DNA from 2 places in the Streptomyces sp. SJL17-4 genome. Region 2 is predicted to be linked to the other one. Evidence: riboswitches for the same ligand, from Rfam matches in the RefSeq annotation. Region 2 holds a riboswitch; the other holds the start of a gene.
The links. A riboswitch is a leader RNA that binds a small molecule or an ion and turns the genes downstream of it on or off. The one in region 2 is predicted to bind glycine.

Region 1 (7,702 bases), 4.5 Mb from region 2:
CCGCCGGCCCGGCCGGAGCGGGGCCAGCGCAGCTCCGCCTCGATGCCGTACCGGCAGGCCGTGTCGAAATTGGCCTCCGCGTCCTCGAAGGCCAACCGCTTCCAGACGGGCCTGGGGTCGTCGGCGAGGGAGCGGACGAGCCCGTAGTAGAAGGCCGCGTTGGCGATGACGTCGGTGACGGTCGGCCCGGCCGGCAGGACCCGGTTCTCGACGCGCAGATGCGGGACGCCGTCGACCCAGCCGTACACGGGCCGGTTCCAGCGGTAGACCGTGCCGTTGTGCAGGACGAGCTCCTGGAGGCGCGGCACCCCGCCCTGGTCGAGGACGAGGAGCGGGTCCTCCTCGTCGCAGATCGGCAGCAGCGCGGGGAAGTAGCGGAGGTTCTCCTCGAAGAGGTCGTACACCGAGTCCACCCACCGCTCCCCGAACCAGGTGCGCGGCCGCACGCCCTGGGCCTGGAGCTCGGGCGGGCGGGTGTCGGTGGCCTGCGTGAAGAGCGGCGGCCGGGACTCGCGCCACAGTTCGCGGCCGAAGACGAAGGGGGCGTTGGCGCCGAGCGCGATCTGGATGCCCGACACCGCCTGCGCCGCGTTCCACACGGCGGCGAAGCGGGCCGGAGTGACCTGGAGGTGGAGCTGGACCGAGGTGCAGGCCGCCTCCGGGACGATCGACTCGGACGTGCAGAGGAGCCGTTCCACCCCGTGGATGTCGAGGGTGAAGTCCTCGCCCCTGGCGGCGAGGATCTGGTCGTTGAGGAGCGTGTAGCGATCCGCGGACGAGAGGTTCTCGGGGACCAGGTCGTCCTGTGTGAGGGTCGGCAGTATGCCGATCATGACGACCCCCGCGTCGAGTTCCGCGGCCTTGCGGTCGGCGTATCCGATTCCGGTGCCGATCTCCTCCGCGAGCCGGTCGAATACGTGCCCGTCGAGCTGGTGGGGCGCGATGTTCACTTCGAGGTTGAACATTCCGAGTTCCGTCTGGAAATCGGGGCTGGCGATCTTTTCCAGAACCGGCCCGTTCAGCATGCGGGGCAGTCCGTCGGCACCGGCGAGATTGAGTTCGATCTCCACGCCCATGAGATTTCGGGGACGGTCGAACCTCTTCTCCGCCAGAAGCCTCGCGAGTCCCGCCAGACACTGCTGGAGCTTTCTCCGGTACTGCTGCCGGTCGGACGGGCCGAACCCGTCGGCCACGACCTTCTCCCCCATCGAAGCGTCCCTCCGCGAGTGGGCGGCCGCCAGGACGGCCGCGCGTCACGGACGATGATGCCCACCCCGCTGATCCACAACGCCTGCGAAGCAGGGCTGTCGGAGGATAGGCTGGATGCTGCGCTCCACCGTCACATCCCGATGGCAAGGAACAATCGACATATACCAATGTCCTATTGTCCCGGGACCAGGGGAATGAATTCAGCCGTCCGGCTCTGCGAGGAATACGCAGGTAGGAGTACCGGCAACCACTCGATTCCGCTTCTACGACCCTTGTTTTTCGGCTTGATGACGCCTTGTCAGGAATATTGGCGACGTCTAGCGGAAACACTCCGTGAACACGTGTCGTATAAACTCCGCGGACGAGGCAGAGTGTTGGCGCCCGGTCATGGCCTCATGGCCCTCCTCTGGCCCCGCCGCCGACAGCGCCGTCGTACCTGCCCACGCATCACCGTGTCTCCTGAGTGAGAGGCGACCCATCATGCTCCGACCCTCCCCGGCCCCTGCGCCGGCCCTCCGCAGTGTCCTCGCGGCCCTCGGCTCACCGACCGCCGTCCGCGAGGCGCCAACTCCCGCCCTGCGGGCCGCGCAGGGACCACTGAGCCCCGAACTCCCGCTGCCCGTACACGTCCTCGGCGTCGCCGGAACACCCGGGCAGGCCCCCTGCATCCGCCTCGCCGGCTGGCGCTTCCTGATCAGGAGCGGGGGCCGGGCCGTCGCCGCCGCGGACACCATGCTGACCCCGGACGGCTGGTCCTTCTCGCACTTCTTCGAGGGGCCGTACGTCACCGCCACGGAGCGGGCGCTGCTCCAGGCCGAGGCACTGCCCGGCCTGTACCAACCACGGCTGCTCTCCGTACCGGAGCTCTACATGCTGACCCTCTGGCTGCACGCCGAACCGGAGGCGGACGGCGCCGGCACCACCCCGGCCGCGGCGGATCTGATGGTGCCGCTCGCCCCCGCCCCGCCGGGGATCGCGGCCCACCGGCCGTACCAGGTCGCCGACCTCCTGCCCGTGCTCAGTACGCGCCTCGCGCCGCCGCCCCTCCTGGGCTCGGCGGCGCCCGCCTGATCCACCGCACGAGCGTCACCGCCCCGTGACCCACCCGGGTCACGGGGCGCACTGCTGTCCGAGAACCTGGCCCGAACGCCTCGCCCGAACACCGTTCCCGGACGGACTAGCCCACTGGGACCACTCCGAACCACCCAAAGAGACGGTGCACTTGACCTGAACCGCCCCTGCGGGTGATGCGTCTTCCCAGGAAAGGACGAGCTGCCGCGAAATCCCTGCGGAAGACCGTCCAGGGGGCAAGACTGGGATCGGAACCGAACCGACCGACGGGGGCGGCGATGAGCGCGAACAGCCGCAGGACATCCACTACGACGCAGCGAAAGAACCCACCCATGTGCCAGCACCAGCCTGCCTGTCCCACCGCCGACTCCGCCGACCGCGAGGCGGCCCGACTGACGGCACACCACCCGGAACAGGGCTGGAGCCTGCTGTGCAACGGCGTCCTGCTCTTCGAGGACACCGGTGAACTGCTGCCGGACGGGCAGATCATCGCCCCGCACCGGCCGTTGTCGGCGGGCCAGGTGACGACCGCCGCCTGAAGGCACGCGCAACGCCGAGGGCCGGCCCGGAGACATCCTCCGAACCGGCCCTCGATTCACGCTCGGCCCTCGTACGCGGCCGACGTCCTGCTCAGTTGTCGTACTCGTCCAGCGGCGGGCAGGAGCAGACCAGGTTCCGGTCGCCGAAGGCACCGTCGATGCGGCGCACCGGCGGCCAGTACTTGTCGGCCGCCGAGACACCGGCCGGGAAGACCGCCTCGTCACGGGTGTACGCGTGGTTCCACTCGCCGCCCAGCGCGGCCGCGGTGTGCGGGGCGTTGTGCAGCGGGTTGTCGTCGGCGGGCCACTGGCCCGAGGCGACCTTCTCGATCTCGGCCCGGATCGCGATCATCGTGTCGCAGAAGCGGTCGAGCTCGGTCAGGTCCTCGGACTCGGTCGGCTCGATCATCAGCGTGCCGGCCACCGGGAACGACATCGTCGGCGCGTGGAAGCCGTAGTCGATCAGGCGCTTCGCGATGTCGTCGACCGTGACGCCCGTCGCCTTGGACAGCGGGCGCAGGTCCACGATGCACTCGTGGGCGACCAGACCGGCCGGGCCGGTGTAGAGCACCGGGAAGTGCGGCTCGAGGCGCTTGGCGATGTAGTTCGCCGCGAGGACGGCGACCTGGGTGGCGCGCTTGAGGCCCTCGCCGCCCATGAGGCGCACGTACGACCACGAGATCGGCAGGATGCCCGCGGAGCCCCACGGGGCGGCCGAGATCGGGCCGACGCCGGTCTCCGGGCCCGCGGTGGGCTGGAGCGGGTGGTTCGGCAGGTACGGGGCGAGGTGCGCGCGGACACCGACCGGGCCGACACCCGGGCCGCCGCCGCCGTGCGGGATGCAGAAGGTCTTGTGCAGGTTCAGGTGCGAGACGTCGCCACCGAAGTGCCCCGGCTTGGCGAGACCGACCAGCGCGTTGAGGTTGGCGCCGTCGACGTACACCTGGCCGCCGGCCTCGTGGACCTCGGCACAGATGTCGGCGACGTGCTCCTCGAAGACGCCGTGCGTCGACGGGTAGGTGATCATCAGCACGGACAGCTCGTCGCGGTACTGCTCGATCTTGGCGCGCAGGTCCGCGACGTCGACCTCGCCGTCGTCGGCGGTCTTGACGACGACGACCTTCATGCCGGCCATCACCGCGGAGGCGGCGTTGGTGCCGTGGGCGGAGGACGGGATGAGGCAGACGGTGCGCTGCTCGTCACCGTTGGCGCGGTGGTAGGCACGGACGGCGAGCAGACCGGCAAGCTCGCCCTGCGAACCGGCGTTGGGCTGGATCGACACCGCGTCGTACCCGGTGACCTCGGCGAGCCGCTCTTCCAGTTCCTTGATCAGCGTGAGGTAGCCCTGCGCCTGCTCGACAGGCGCGAAGGGGTGCATCTGACCGAACTCGGGCCAGGTCACCGACTCCATCTCGGTCGTCGCGTTCAGCTTCATCGTGCAGGAGCCGAGCGGGATCATGCCGCGGTCGAGCGCGTAGTCGCGGTCGGCGAGCTTGCGCAGGTAGCGCAGCATCGAGGTCTCGGAGCGGTGCGCGTGGAAGACCGGGTGGGTCATGTACGCGTCGGAGCGCAGCAGCCCGGCGGGCAGCGTGTCCTCGGTGGTGGCGTCCAGAGCCTCGACGTCGGCGGTCACACCGAAGGCACCCCACACGGCGGCGAGCTGGGCGCGCCCGGTGGTCTCGTCGCACGACATGGACACGTGGTCCGCGTCGACGCGGTAGAGGTTCACACCGGCCTCGCGGGCGGCGGCCACGACCGCGTCGGCCTTGCCGGGCACCCGGGCGGTGAGGGTGTCGAAGAAGGCACCCTGGGTGAGCTCCACGCCCCCGGCGGTGAGGCCGGCGGCCAGGATCGCGGCGTACCGGTGGGTACGGCGCGCGATGCCCTGGAGGCCCTCGGGGCCATGGTAGACGGCGTACATACCGGCCATGACGGCGAGCAGCACCTGCGCGGTACAGATGTTGCTGGTGGCCTTCTCGCGGCGGATGTGCTGCTCGCGGGTCTGCAGGGCCAGGCGGTACGCGCGGTTCCCGTCGGCGTCGACGGAGACACCCACGAGACGGCCGGGCAGGGAGCGGGCGTGCTTGTCCTGGACGGCCATGTAGCCGGCGTGGGGACCGCCGAAGCCCATGGGAACGCCGAAGCGCTGCGTCGTACCGACGGCGATGTCGGCCCCGAGCTCACCGGGCGAGGTGAGCAGGGTGAGCGCGAGCAGGTCGGCGGCGACGGTGACGATCGCACCGAGCTCGTGAGCGGCGTCGACCAGCGGCTTGATGTCCCGCACGGCACCGGAGGCACCGGGGTACTGGAGGAGCACACCGAAGACACCACGCTCGGCGACCTCGGCGGGGATGCCCTCGCTCAGGTCGGCGACGACGACCTCGACTCCGGTCGGCTCGGCGCGGGTCTCGATGACGGCGATCGTCTGCGGCAGGGCGTCGGCGTCGATGAGGAAGACACCGTTCTTGACCTTGCCGACGCGCCGGGAGAGCGCCATGGCCTCGGCGGCGGCGGTGCCCTCGTCGAGCAGCGAGGCGCCGGACGTGGGCAGCCCGGTCAGGTCGGCGACCACGGTCTGGAAGTTGAGGAGCGCCTCGAGCCGACCCTGGGAGATCTCCGGCTGGTAGGGCGTGTACGCCGTGTACCAGGCGGGGTTCTCCATCACGTTCCGGAGGATCACCGGCGGCGTGAAGGTCCCGTAGTAGCCGAGACCGATCATGGGCGCGAGGACCTGGTTGCGGTCGGCGAGCGTGCGCAGCTCGGCGAGCACCTCGGCCTCGGTGCGGGCGGCCGGCAGGCCGAGCGCCTCGGTGTTCTTGATGACGTCCGGCACCGCGGCGGCCGTGAGCTCGTCGAGGGAGCCGTAACCGACCTGGGCGAGCATCTTGGCGCGCGCCTCGGCGTCGGGCCCGATGTGCCGCTGCTCGAACGGGATGCCCTGTTCGAGTTCGGAGAGCGGAATGCGGTTGGCGGTCATGTACGGAGGCCTCCTGGTCGTCACGACCTGCGAGGGGCACCACGGCGCGGGTACCCGGACGGCCTCCCCCTCTGTCATCTCAACCTGAGAGTTTCACCGGCACGCCTCACGGCACGCCGGCTTTCACCGTCGGTGAGAGCGCATGCCGTCGGACACCGCTCTGCTTTCCAGAGTGACCTCGTCCGCGCGGTACAGGGGCCTGAGAGATTCCGGGGAGGATTTGCTCCTTCGGCGCCCACCGGAAGGTTTCTCCGGGGGACTCTCCCGCACAGGGTCGACAGCCACAGCCAGCCTACCAGCGAGGTTGCGGCTCCCATCGCTCAAGTGGCCGACATCCCACTTGTGCACTTTCGTAGGGTGTAGAGCAGTTGCGACCAGTTGGAGGGACCGTGCAGACCGATATCGATCCGCGCAGCCTGATCGGCCGCAAGGCGTACGACCGGAACGGACACAAGATCGGAACCGTGGACGAGGTGTACCTGGACGACGCGACCGGCATCCCGGAATGGGCAGCGGTCCGAACGGGCCTGTTCAGCCGCGACGCCTTCGTCCCCCTGGAGCCGAGCGAACTGATCGACAACGGCCTCCACATCCCGTACGAGCGGGCCCTCATCAAGGACGCCCCCGACTTCGGCGTGGGCCGCCACCTCTCCCCGGAACAAGAGCTCCAGCTCTACCGCCACTACAGCCTGGCCCTCCCCCCACCCCCCACGGACACCCCGGACACAGACTTCGGCCACCTGGCAGGCCAGTAACCCACCCGCAGAGGGGGCCGGCCGACAGCCCCGGGACCAACCCCGACAGCAAGCCAGAGACCCGCCCGGCCGACGAACACCGGTCCACCGAGCCAGTCCCCCAGGGCCTGGCCAACCGGACAGACACGGGGCCAACCCCGACACACGGCGCTGCCCCACCGACCGGACCGCCGAGGCGACCCCCCGGCCCGGCGCAGGCCCTACCGGCCGGACGTCGGGCCAATCTGCACGCCCGGCGCAGGCCCTGCCAGCCGGACGTCGGGCCAGGCTAACCGCGACAGCCCCCACGGGCCCGACAACCAGACAGGCCCGGGGCCAACCGCGACAGCAAGGCGGCGGTCCGGAGGGGCAGGCGCCGGTCCAACGGGGACAGCTCGGCAGAGGCCCGCCCGGCCGACAGACGTCGGCCCAACCCCGTCAGCCCCGCGGCGGCCCGACCGGCCGGACGTACACCGCCAAACACCCCAAGTCCGAGCGTGGGCGCGCCTGCGTGCTCGGCCGGGGGCACCGCCGCGCGGCTGCGGAGCCACGGGCCCGCCGCCAGGCGGGGGCCACCAGCCCCGGCCCCAACAGCCACCGAATCCACAACCGCAGCCGCCGACGGCGCGCTGCCACCCCCGGGAAGACCCGCACCTCTGCCCACTCAGCAGCACGGGTGGTGCGGGTGGGAGCCACCGCCCGGCCGCCAGGCCGGGCGTGCCACCCACCGACCCGCACCCTCCACCGGACCGCACCCACCCACCGGCCAAGCCGCCCCTACGCCCCGCCCTCCACCAACGGCAACGCCTCCCCCGGCTCCAGTTCCGGATCGTCCACGGCGAAGGTCCGCACCCGCCCCGGCTCCGACCCCGGCTCCTCGAACCGCACCGTGACGCGCCCGACCCCGCTCCCCTGCACCCACCCGGCGCCGTACACGGCATGCCGCACGTCATTCCCGGGCGCCCAATGCCGCTCCACAGGCTCATCGGCCCCAGGCTCCACAGCAGAAACAGCAGGAACAGCAGCCACCCCAGCCACGGCGGACCCAGCAGCAGCCGCAGCCACACTCCCGTCCCCTACCGCCCCTGCCACCCCCGGCGCCCCCGAACCCCCCACCGACCCCTCCGCCAACGCCGCAGCGACCTCCGCCTGCGCGAACAGATCCTCCTGCG
Region 2 (7,702 bases):
TTACCGCTCTGGAGGATGAAGCGGCCGTCGACGAGCGGCTGGAGGAAGCCCTGTCCGGTCGGGAAGTCGGCGCCCCAGCCCATGATGATGATGCCGTAGCCCTTGTCCTTGACGACCTTCGGCGAACCGATGATGCCGGAGGTCTGGGCGCCGTCGAACAGGTCGATCTGGGCGTCGATGCCGACGGCCTTCAGCGAGTTCTGGAGCGACTCGGCGGTCGCGATCTCGATCTTCTTGTTGTTGCGGACCGCGATGGTGGTCTTGAAGCCGTTCGGCTTACCGCACTTCTTCAGGGCCTCCTTCGCCTTGGCGATGTCCGGCGCGCCGGCCAGCTTGCCGAACGGGTCGGCCTTCGGGTCGGCACCCTTGATCGCCGGCGGCAGCATGTTGGAGGCGATGTCGCCACCGGCCTGCGGGCCACCACGGGCGGTCTGCAGCGACTTGGAGTCGGCCGCGTAGATCATGGCCTTGCGGCACTCGATGTTGGGCGTGACCGTCTGCGGGAAGACCGCGTAGCGGATGAAGCCCGTCTGCGGGTTGTCGACGTTGCCCTTGTGCTGCTGGAGCACCTTCTGGCGGGCGGCGGCGCCGACACCGGTCGCGTTGATGTCGAGGTCGTACTCGCCCTCGACGAGACGGTTGTCCATGTCGTCGGCGTTCGTGGTGAACGTGACGCTGACGCTGTCCGGCAGGGCCTTGCGGACGGTGTCCGTCTTGGCGTCCCACTTGTCGTTGCGGACGAGCTTGATGGACTTGTTTGGGGTGTACGACTGCCACTTGTACGGGCCGGAGGAGAAGGGCTTCAGGCCGTACTTGGCCTTGGTGTCCTTGTCCTGGCGGACCGGGGAGGCGGCGGGCATGGCCAGCATCTGCAGGAAGTCACCGTTGGCGACCGGCAGCTTGAAGATGATGGTCTTGTCGTCCGGGGTCTCGATCGCCTTCAGGCCGAGCTTGTCCTCGGAGGTGTCCTCGTAGGGACCCTTGTACTCGCCCTTGGGGTCGAGGACCTGCTGGAGGTAGATCGGGCCACCGGAGATGACGTCCTGGGCCCAGATGCGCTCGATGCCGTACTTGATGTCCTTGGAGGTGATCGGCTTGCCGTCCTCCCAGGTCACCCCGTCCTTCAGCGTGAAGGTGTAGGTGAGGCCGTCGGCCGAGACCTTGCCGGCGTCGGTGGCGAGGTCCGGGACGAGCTCGGTGGAGGCGGCGCCCGGCTCGGCCTTGAAGGTGACCAGCTGGCGCGTGTAGTAGCGCGCGAAGTCCCACACGAAGCCGTAGTAGCCGCGCTGGGGGTCCCACGAGTCGGCCTCCTGCGAGCCGATGAACTTCAGCTCGCCGCCCTTCTTGTCGGAGGCGTTGGCGACCTTGTTCACACCGGCGTTGAAGCCGGGCGCACCGCCCTTGCTCTTGTCGCCGCTGTCGCCGCTGCCGCCACCGCAGGCGGTGGTGACGACCATCGTGGCCGCCGCGAGCAGCGCGCCCGCGGCGATTCTGCGCTGAGAGCTCTTCAGCATGGTTCCAGCAACCTCCGGGATAGTGGCGGCCGTACGGCGGTCCGCCGATGTGGGGTTTGGCCTCCTGTCGCCAGCGGCAGGGGCGGGTCGTGCGGGTCGTCGGCGAACGGTCAGCGGGAGCCCTTCGGGTCGAGCGCGTCACGCACGCCGTCGCCGAAGAGGTTGAACGCCAGAACGGTGATGAAGATCGCGAGGCCGGGGATCACCATGAACAGCGGGTCCGCCTCGTAGGTGGTGATGGCCGTCGACAGCATCTGTCCCCAGGAGGCCGTGGGCGGCTTCACACCCGCGCCGAGGAAGCTGAGCGCCGCTTCGGTGAGGATGTTGGTGGGGATCATGAGGGTCGCGTAGACCGTGATCGGAGCGATCAGGTTCGGCAGCAGCTCGCGGCGCAGGATGTACAGGCGGCCGGCGCCGAGGCTCTGGGCGGCCTCCACGTACTCGCGGTTGCGCAGCGAGAGGGTCTGGCCGCGGACGATGCGGCCCACGTACGGCCAGCCGAAGAAGCCGATGACGACGACCAGGGCGGCGATGCGGACGCCGGAGCCGTCGAGGCCGAGGAGTTCGTTCGGCAGGACGGAGACCAGGGCGATCGTGAAGAGCAGCTGCGGGAAGGCCAGCATCACGTCCATGACCCGGCTGAGGGCCGCGTCGATCCAGCCGCCGAAGTAGCCGGCGATGATGCCGAGGATCGTGCCGAGGACGACGGCGAAGACCGCCGCGAGGAAGGCGACGAGCAGCGAGATCCGGGCGCCGTAGACGATGCGGCTGAAGACGTCGCGGCCGTTGACGGGCTCGACTCCGAAGAGGAAGTCGGAGCTGACACCGCCCCAGGAGCCGATCGGGGTGCCGAACAGCGGGTCGATCTGGTCCTCGTGGAACTCGTCCGGCGGGTGGCCCAGGAGGCCCACGATGACCGGCGCGAAGATCGCGACGAGGACAAGGAAGACGACGACGAAGGCGCCCGCGAGGGCCAGTTTGTCGCGCTTGAGGCGGGTCCAGGCGATCTGCCAGGGCGAACGGCCCTCGATCGCCTTGCCGGAGGCGCCGGCGCCGGGAGTGCCGGGGGCGTCGGGCGCGCCATCGACGGTGGCGGTCGCCTCGCCCGCACTCTTCTCGTGCAGTGGTGCCGTCATCGTGGTGAGGACCCCTCTCGGCCGCCGGTAGCCGGCCCTTGCCCGCCGCGGGTAGCGGCTCGGTGGAACAACCTGCTGGGCACCTGCTCGAAGGGAGCCGAACACCCGGTGTTCCGGGGAGTCTTCAATGCGCTTGTGATCACCCGCCAGCCCTGACGGGGAATGTTTGCTCAAACGTGATGCGGTGCTGCGACTTCCGTTATCCGGACGTCGCGATCACGTGAGCGGACCATCTCGGGGCCTCTTCCCCCCAATCGGACATGTCCCCTCAACTGGGCGTTCGAGCTCCTGAATTGGGGCGAACGAAAGCCTCCGGAGCGTACTCCGGAGGCTGGTGGGGCGGGGCGCGCAAAGGGGTACGTCTCAGTATCCGGACGGCGCCGACGGCGGGTATCCGTAGCCCGGCACGGGCGCCGCGCCGCGTCCGGCGTGCGCCTCGCGGTCGTAGAACGGGCGGCCGTTCGCCCGCAGCCAGAGGGCCACCGGGTCGTACGCGTCGGAGAGGGCGACCGTCGAGACGGGCAGCCCCTCGGGTACGGCACCGATGGACTGGCGCATCATCGCCCGTACCGAGTCGACGGCCGCCGCCGAGGTGTCGTACAGGTCGAGACCGATGGCGAGGTACGGGGAGCCGAGCGCGGGCTGCACCCAGCCGCGGCGCAGCGACCGGACGGCCGGGGTGCGGTGCGCGTTCTGCGTGAGCAGGGCGTAGAACTGCGGGATCTCCAGGGCGGGCTCGGTGACCCGGAGCGGTCCGGCGGGCATCCGGTCGAGGCCGGTGGCGATCCGGCGCAGATCGGCCCAGGGGATGCCGACGCCACCGCCGGGGGCGTGCGGATTGAGCCAGACGCCCCAGCGGTCGGGGTAGAGGGCGCGGGCGATCTCCCGGCCGGTGACGAGCTCGTGGGCGCGGTGCCAGCCGGAGGCGGAGAGTTCCTGGGCGGAGGTGACGCAGGGCGCGTAGCCGAAGCCGTCGACCTCCATGTTTCCGTACTGGGCGTCGGGCGAGCCGGGCGAGCCGTGCCAGAGCAGCATCCAGAGCTCGCCGTCGGCGAGGGCGTGCAGCAGCTGCTCGTACGCGTCGTAGCGTCCGGGTGCCACCTGGCGCAGCATGTGCTCGACCTGTCCGGTCGCAGCGGTGCCTGACGCGCTCACCCTGGGTCCCGCCCCTCTTCCGTCACCGTGTTCTGTTTCCGACGTCCTGCTGTCGAGAAGTTCAGCTTAAACAGGCCGTCCGTCACACGGCGGCGCGCTGGTAGAAGGGGCGCACCCGCTCCAGCATCCAGTCGCCGACCGGGTCCTGTGCCATGTCGAGCAGGATGAGGTTGACCGGCCAGGCGCATTCGACCCGGCCGAGGGCGCGGCCGAGGGCGTCCAGCGGCGCGTTGCGGTCGACGCCGTCCCAGGCCGCGAGCTGGACGCCGACGAAGAGGGCGGGTTCGGTGCCCTCGACGCTGGCGAGCGCGCGGCGGGCGGTGGTGACGACGCCGGTGGCCTCGAACTCGGCGGACGCGGCGGCGAGGAAGTCGACGGGGTCGTCCTGCCAGTCGGGCTCGAAGAGGCGGACGCGGCCGCCGGTGGCGGGCCCGTCGAGCGGGGTGCGGCCGACGCGGCACAGCTCGGCGACGGCCGGCGGGGGCAGCGGGACGCCGACGACGCCGCCCGGGTTCACGGCGATGCCGAGCTGTGGGGGCAGGCCGCGGGCGAAGTCACGGGCCGGGGCGACGGTGAACGACATGTGGCTGCCGACACAGGCGAGGAACTGCTCCTCGGAGCTGAAGACGGGGACGTACGCCGCGCCGTCGATCTCCATGGTGGCGAGGTCCAGGTTCGGGCTGTCGGGTCCGCCGCCGTTGGGCAGGGGCACCCAGACCGGGCTGCGGCCGAGGACCTCGACCAGGCGGGCGCCCGCCGAGGGGTTGCCGAGTGAGGCGGCAAGGACCTCTTCGAGCTCGTTGCCCGGCCACGTCACGTCCACGGTCCCGTTTCCCCTTCTCGCACGGCCTGCCGTACCGGCCGCCCCGGCAGCACCCTAACGCCGCCCCGGCGCCGACGTGGCCAAAAGAAGCGGTACGGGCGCTCCGGGGCAGGGGCGTACGTCACAGCGGCCCACGTCGGACGGCCCGACGCGCGTGGTGGCGGCCCACGTCGGACGGCCCGACGCGCGTGGCGGCGGCCCGCGCCGGGCCGCCCGGCGCGCGTCACCGGCTCCCGCCCGGGGCCGCCCGGCGGTACGTCACCGCGGCCGCCTCGGGCCGCCCGGCCGTACGTCACCCGACCCTTCTCAGGCCGCCTCCCGGAAGCCGATCTTCCGCAGGATGTCCGCCGCGTCCCGGTCGAGCAGGGTCGCGGAGGCGCAGCCGTGCGGCAGCCGGCCGGACTCCGCCGCCGCGACGAGCCGGGAGACGGCCCGCCGGTGCCGGGCGAAGGCGTACGAGGAGACGCCCCGGCCCCGGGCGCGCTGGCCCTCGCGGGCGGTGCCGGGTTCGACGTCGAGGAGGACCAGGTGCAGGGCCCGGCCGCGGCGGCGGGCCTCCCGGGCGAGCCAGCCCCGCACCCAGGACTGGGTACCGCAGTCGTGGACGATCACTCCGGCGCCGGAGCGCAGGGCGCGGCGCAGGCCCGCGTAGTGCGCGATCCGGACCAGCGGGCGGTAGACGGCGTACGGCAGGAGGCGGGGCATCCGGGCCTCCCAGCGCTCCCGGGTGTCCTGCGAGTCGATGCCGGCGCCTTCGGCGGCGCGGCGCATGAGGGTGGACTTGCCGCTGCCGGGCAGCCCGGAGACGACCACCAGGTCGCCGGCGGCGAAGGTGAGGGCGCGGGGGCCGCGGCCACCGCGCTCGCGCAGGTCGCGCAGGAGCCGCCCGCGGCCGCGGGTCCGGGCGCGGGCTCGCTGGGACGGTATGCCGGTACTCGGCGCGTACGCGCCGGTGTGCTGGAACCTCATCGCTTCTCCCCCTGCCGGGCCTGGGAAGACCCTTGCCCACAAAGTGTAAAGAAGCGGTAATGGGACACAAGCGATGTGCCGCGCCGACTCGCGTGCAATGATGTGCGCGCCAGGCGCGCACAGTCGCCACACAATCGCATACCGGCCGCTCGAATCCGCGCGGGAGAGTTCCGGACACCAGACATGTCCGGACGCCGAAGGAGCAAGACCCTCCCTTGAATCTCTCAGGCCCCGTACCGCGTGGATGAGGCAGATCTGAAAAGCGGGACACCCTGCCGTGTCCCCACCCAAGGTGCAAGCCGATCTCTCGGTACCGGTCTCCCGGCGACGAGATGCTCTCGGTGAACCTCTCAGGTTCCATGACAGATGGGGAGGACGTCCTCGCCCGTCATGTGTTTCGTCACCGAACCGCCCTTGGGACCCGGGAGCCACCCATGAGCACTGCCCCCCGTCTGACCGCCCTCGATGCCCTGCATCGTTCGCTGGGCGCGACCATGACCGACTTCGCCGGCTGGGACATGCCGCTCCGGTACGGCAGCGAGCGGGACGAGCACATCGCCGTCCGCACCAAGGCGGGTCTCTTCGACCTCTCCCACATGGGTGAGATCACCGTCACCGGCCCGCAGGCCGTCGAGCTCCTCGACCACGCCCTGGTCGGCAACATCTCCACGGTGGGCGTCGGCCGCGCCCGCTACACGATGATCTGCCAGGAGGACGGCGGCATCCTCGACGACCTGATCGTCTACCGCCTGGGCGAGACGGAGTACATGGTCGTCGCCAACGCCTCCAACGCGCAGATCGTCCTGGACGCGCTGGTGGCGCGCGCTGCGGCTCACGGGGGGTTCGACGCCGAGGTGCGCGACGACCGTGACGCGTACGCCCTGATCGCGGTCCAGGGCCCGGAGTCCCCCGGCATCCTGAAGTCGCTCACCGACGCCGACCTGGACGGTCTGAAGTACTACGCCGGTCTGCCCGGCACGGTCGCCGGCGTGCCCGCGCTGATCGCCCGTACCGGCTACACCGGCGAGGACGGCTTCGAGCTGTTCCTGAAGCCCGAGCACGCCGAGGGTGTCTGGAAGGCGCTGACCGAGGCCGGCGCGCCGGTCGGTCTGATCCCCTGCGGTCTGTCCTGCCGCGACACGCTCCGCCTGGAGGCGGGCATGCCGCTGTACGGCCACGAGCTGACCACCGCGCTCACCCCCTTCGACGCCGGTCTCGGCCGGGTCGTGAAGTTCGAGAAGACGACCAACGACGGTCGCTTCGTCGGCCGTGAGGCGCTCGAGAAGGCCGCCGAGCGCGCCGAGACCGCCCCGCCGCGCAAGCTCGTCGGTCTGGTCGCCGAGGGCCGCCGGGTGCCGCGCGCCGGCATGCCCGTCGTGGCGAACGGCGAGGTGATCGGCGAGGTGACCTCCGGCGCCCCGTCCCCGACGCTCGGAAAGCCGATCGCGATGGCCTACGTGGACGCGGCGCACGCCGAGCCCGGCACCCAGGGTGTAGGTGTGGACATCCGCGGCACCCACGAGCCGTACGAGGTCGTGGCGCTGCCGTTCTACAAGCGCCAGAAGTGACGTACCCGTCTCACTTCGCGTCTCACCCCGCAAGACCCACGTTCATCAGCACTCCCTCGATCCAGGAGAATCAGGTCATGAGCAACCCCCAGCAGCTGCGCTACACCAAGGAGCACGAGTGGCTGTCGGCCGCCGAGGACGGCGTCGCGACGGTCGGCATCACGGAGTTCGCGGCCAACGCGCTCGGTGACGTCGTCTTCGCCCAGCTCCCCGCCGTCGGCGACACCGTCACCGCGGGCGAGACCTGCGGCGAGCTGGAGTCGACGAAGTCCGTGAGCGACCTGTACTCCCCCGTCACGGGTGAGATCGTCGCCGCGAACCAGGACGTGGTGGACGACCCGTCGCTGGTGAACACGGCTCCGTTCGAGGGTGGCTGGCTGTTCAAGGTGCGCGTCACGGACGAGCCGGACGATCTGCTCTCCGCCGACGCGTACGCCGAGTTCTCCGCCTCCGGGAACTGAGACCGGGCCCGAGACCCCTTAGGGATCGATTCATGTCGCTTCTGAACACTCCCCTCCACGAGCTGGACCCGGACGT

Region 1: another riboswitch for glycine. It lies ahead of gcvP (aminomethyl-transferring glycine dehydrogenase); the one in region 2 lies ahead of gcvT (glycine cleavage system aminomethyltransferase GcvT).

Annotation. Positions count from the first base shown of each region.
Region 1 covers NZ_CP104578.1:7,214,879-7,222,580, reverse strand. Annotated here, with positions in the region: gene N5875_RS32505 (glutamate--cysteine ligase) at 1-1,208, opposite strand, end outside; gene N5875_RS32500 (hypothetical protein) at 1,690-2,280, shown strand; gene N5875_RS32495 (DUF5999 family protein) at 2,613-2,819, shown strand; gene gcvP (aminomethyl-transferring glycine dehydrogenase) at 2,911-5,796, opposite strand; glycine riboswitch at 5,974-6,073, opposite strand; gene N5875_RS32485 (PRC-barrel domain-containing protein) at 6,186-6,551, shown strand; gene N5875_RS32480 (DNA polymerase IV) at 7,308-7,702, opposite strand, start outside.
Region 2 covers NZ_CP104578.1:2,710,266-2,717,967, forward strand. Annotated here, with positions in the region: gene N5875_RS11690 (ABC transporter substrate-binding protein) at 1-1,514, opposite strand, end outside; gene N5875_RS11695 (ABC transporter permease) at 1,625-2,650, opposite strand; gene N5875_RS11700 (enhanced serine sensitivity protein SseB C-terminal domain-containing protein) at 3,014-3,805, opposite strand; gene N5875_RS11705 (enhanced serine sensitivity protein SseB) at 3,888-4,628, opposite strand; gene N5875_RS11710 (AAA family ATPase) at 4,935-5,597, opposite strand; glycine riboswitch at 5,748-5,846, shown strand; gene gcvT (glycine cleavage system aminomethyltransferase GcvT) at 6,032-7,165, shown strand; gene gcvH (glycine cleavage system protein GcvH) at 7,243-7,626, shown strand; gene glyA (serine hydroxymethyltransferase) at 7,659-7,702, shown strand, end outside.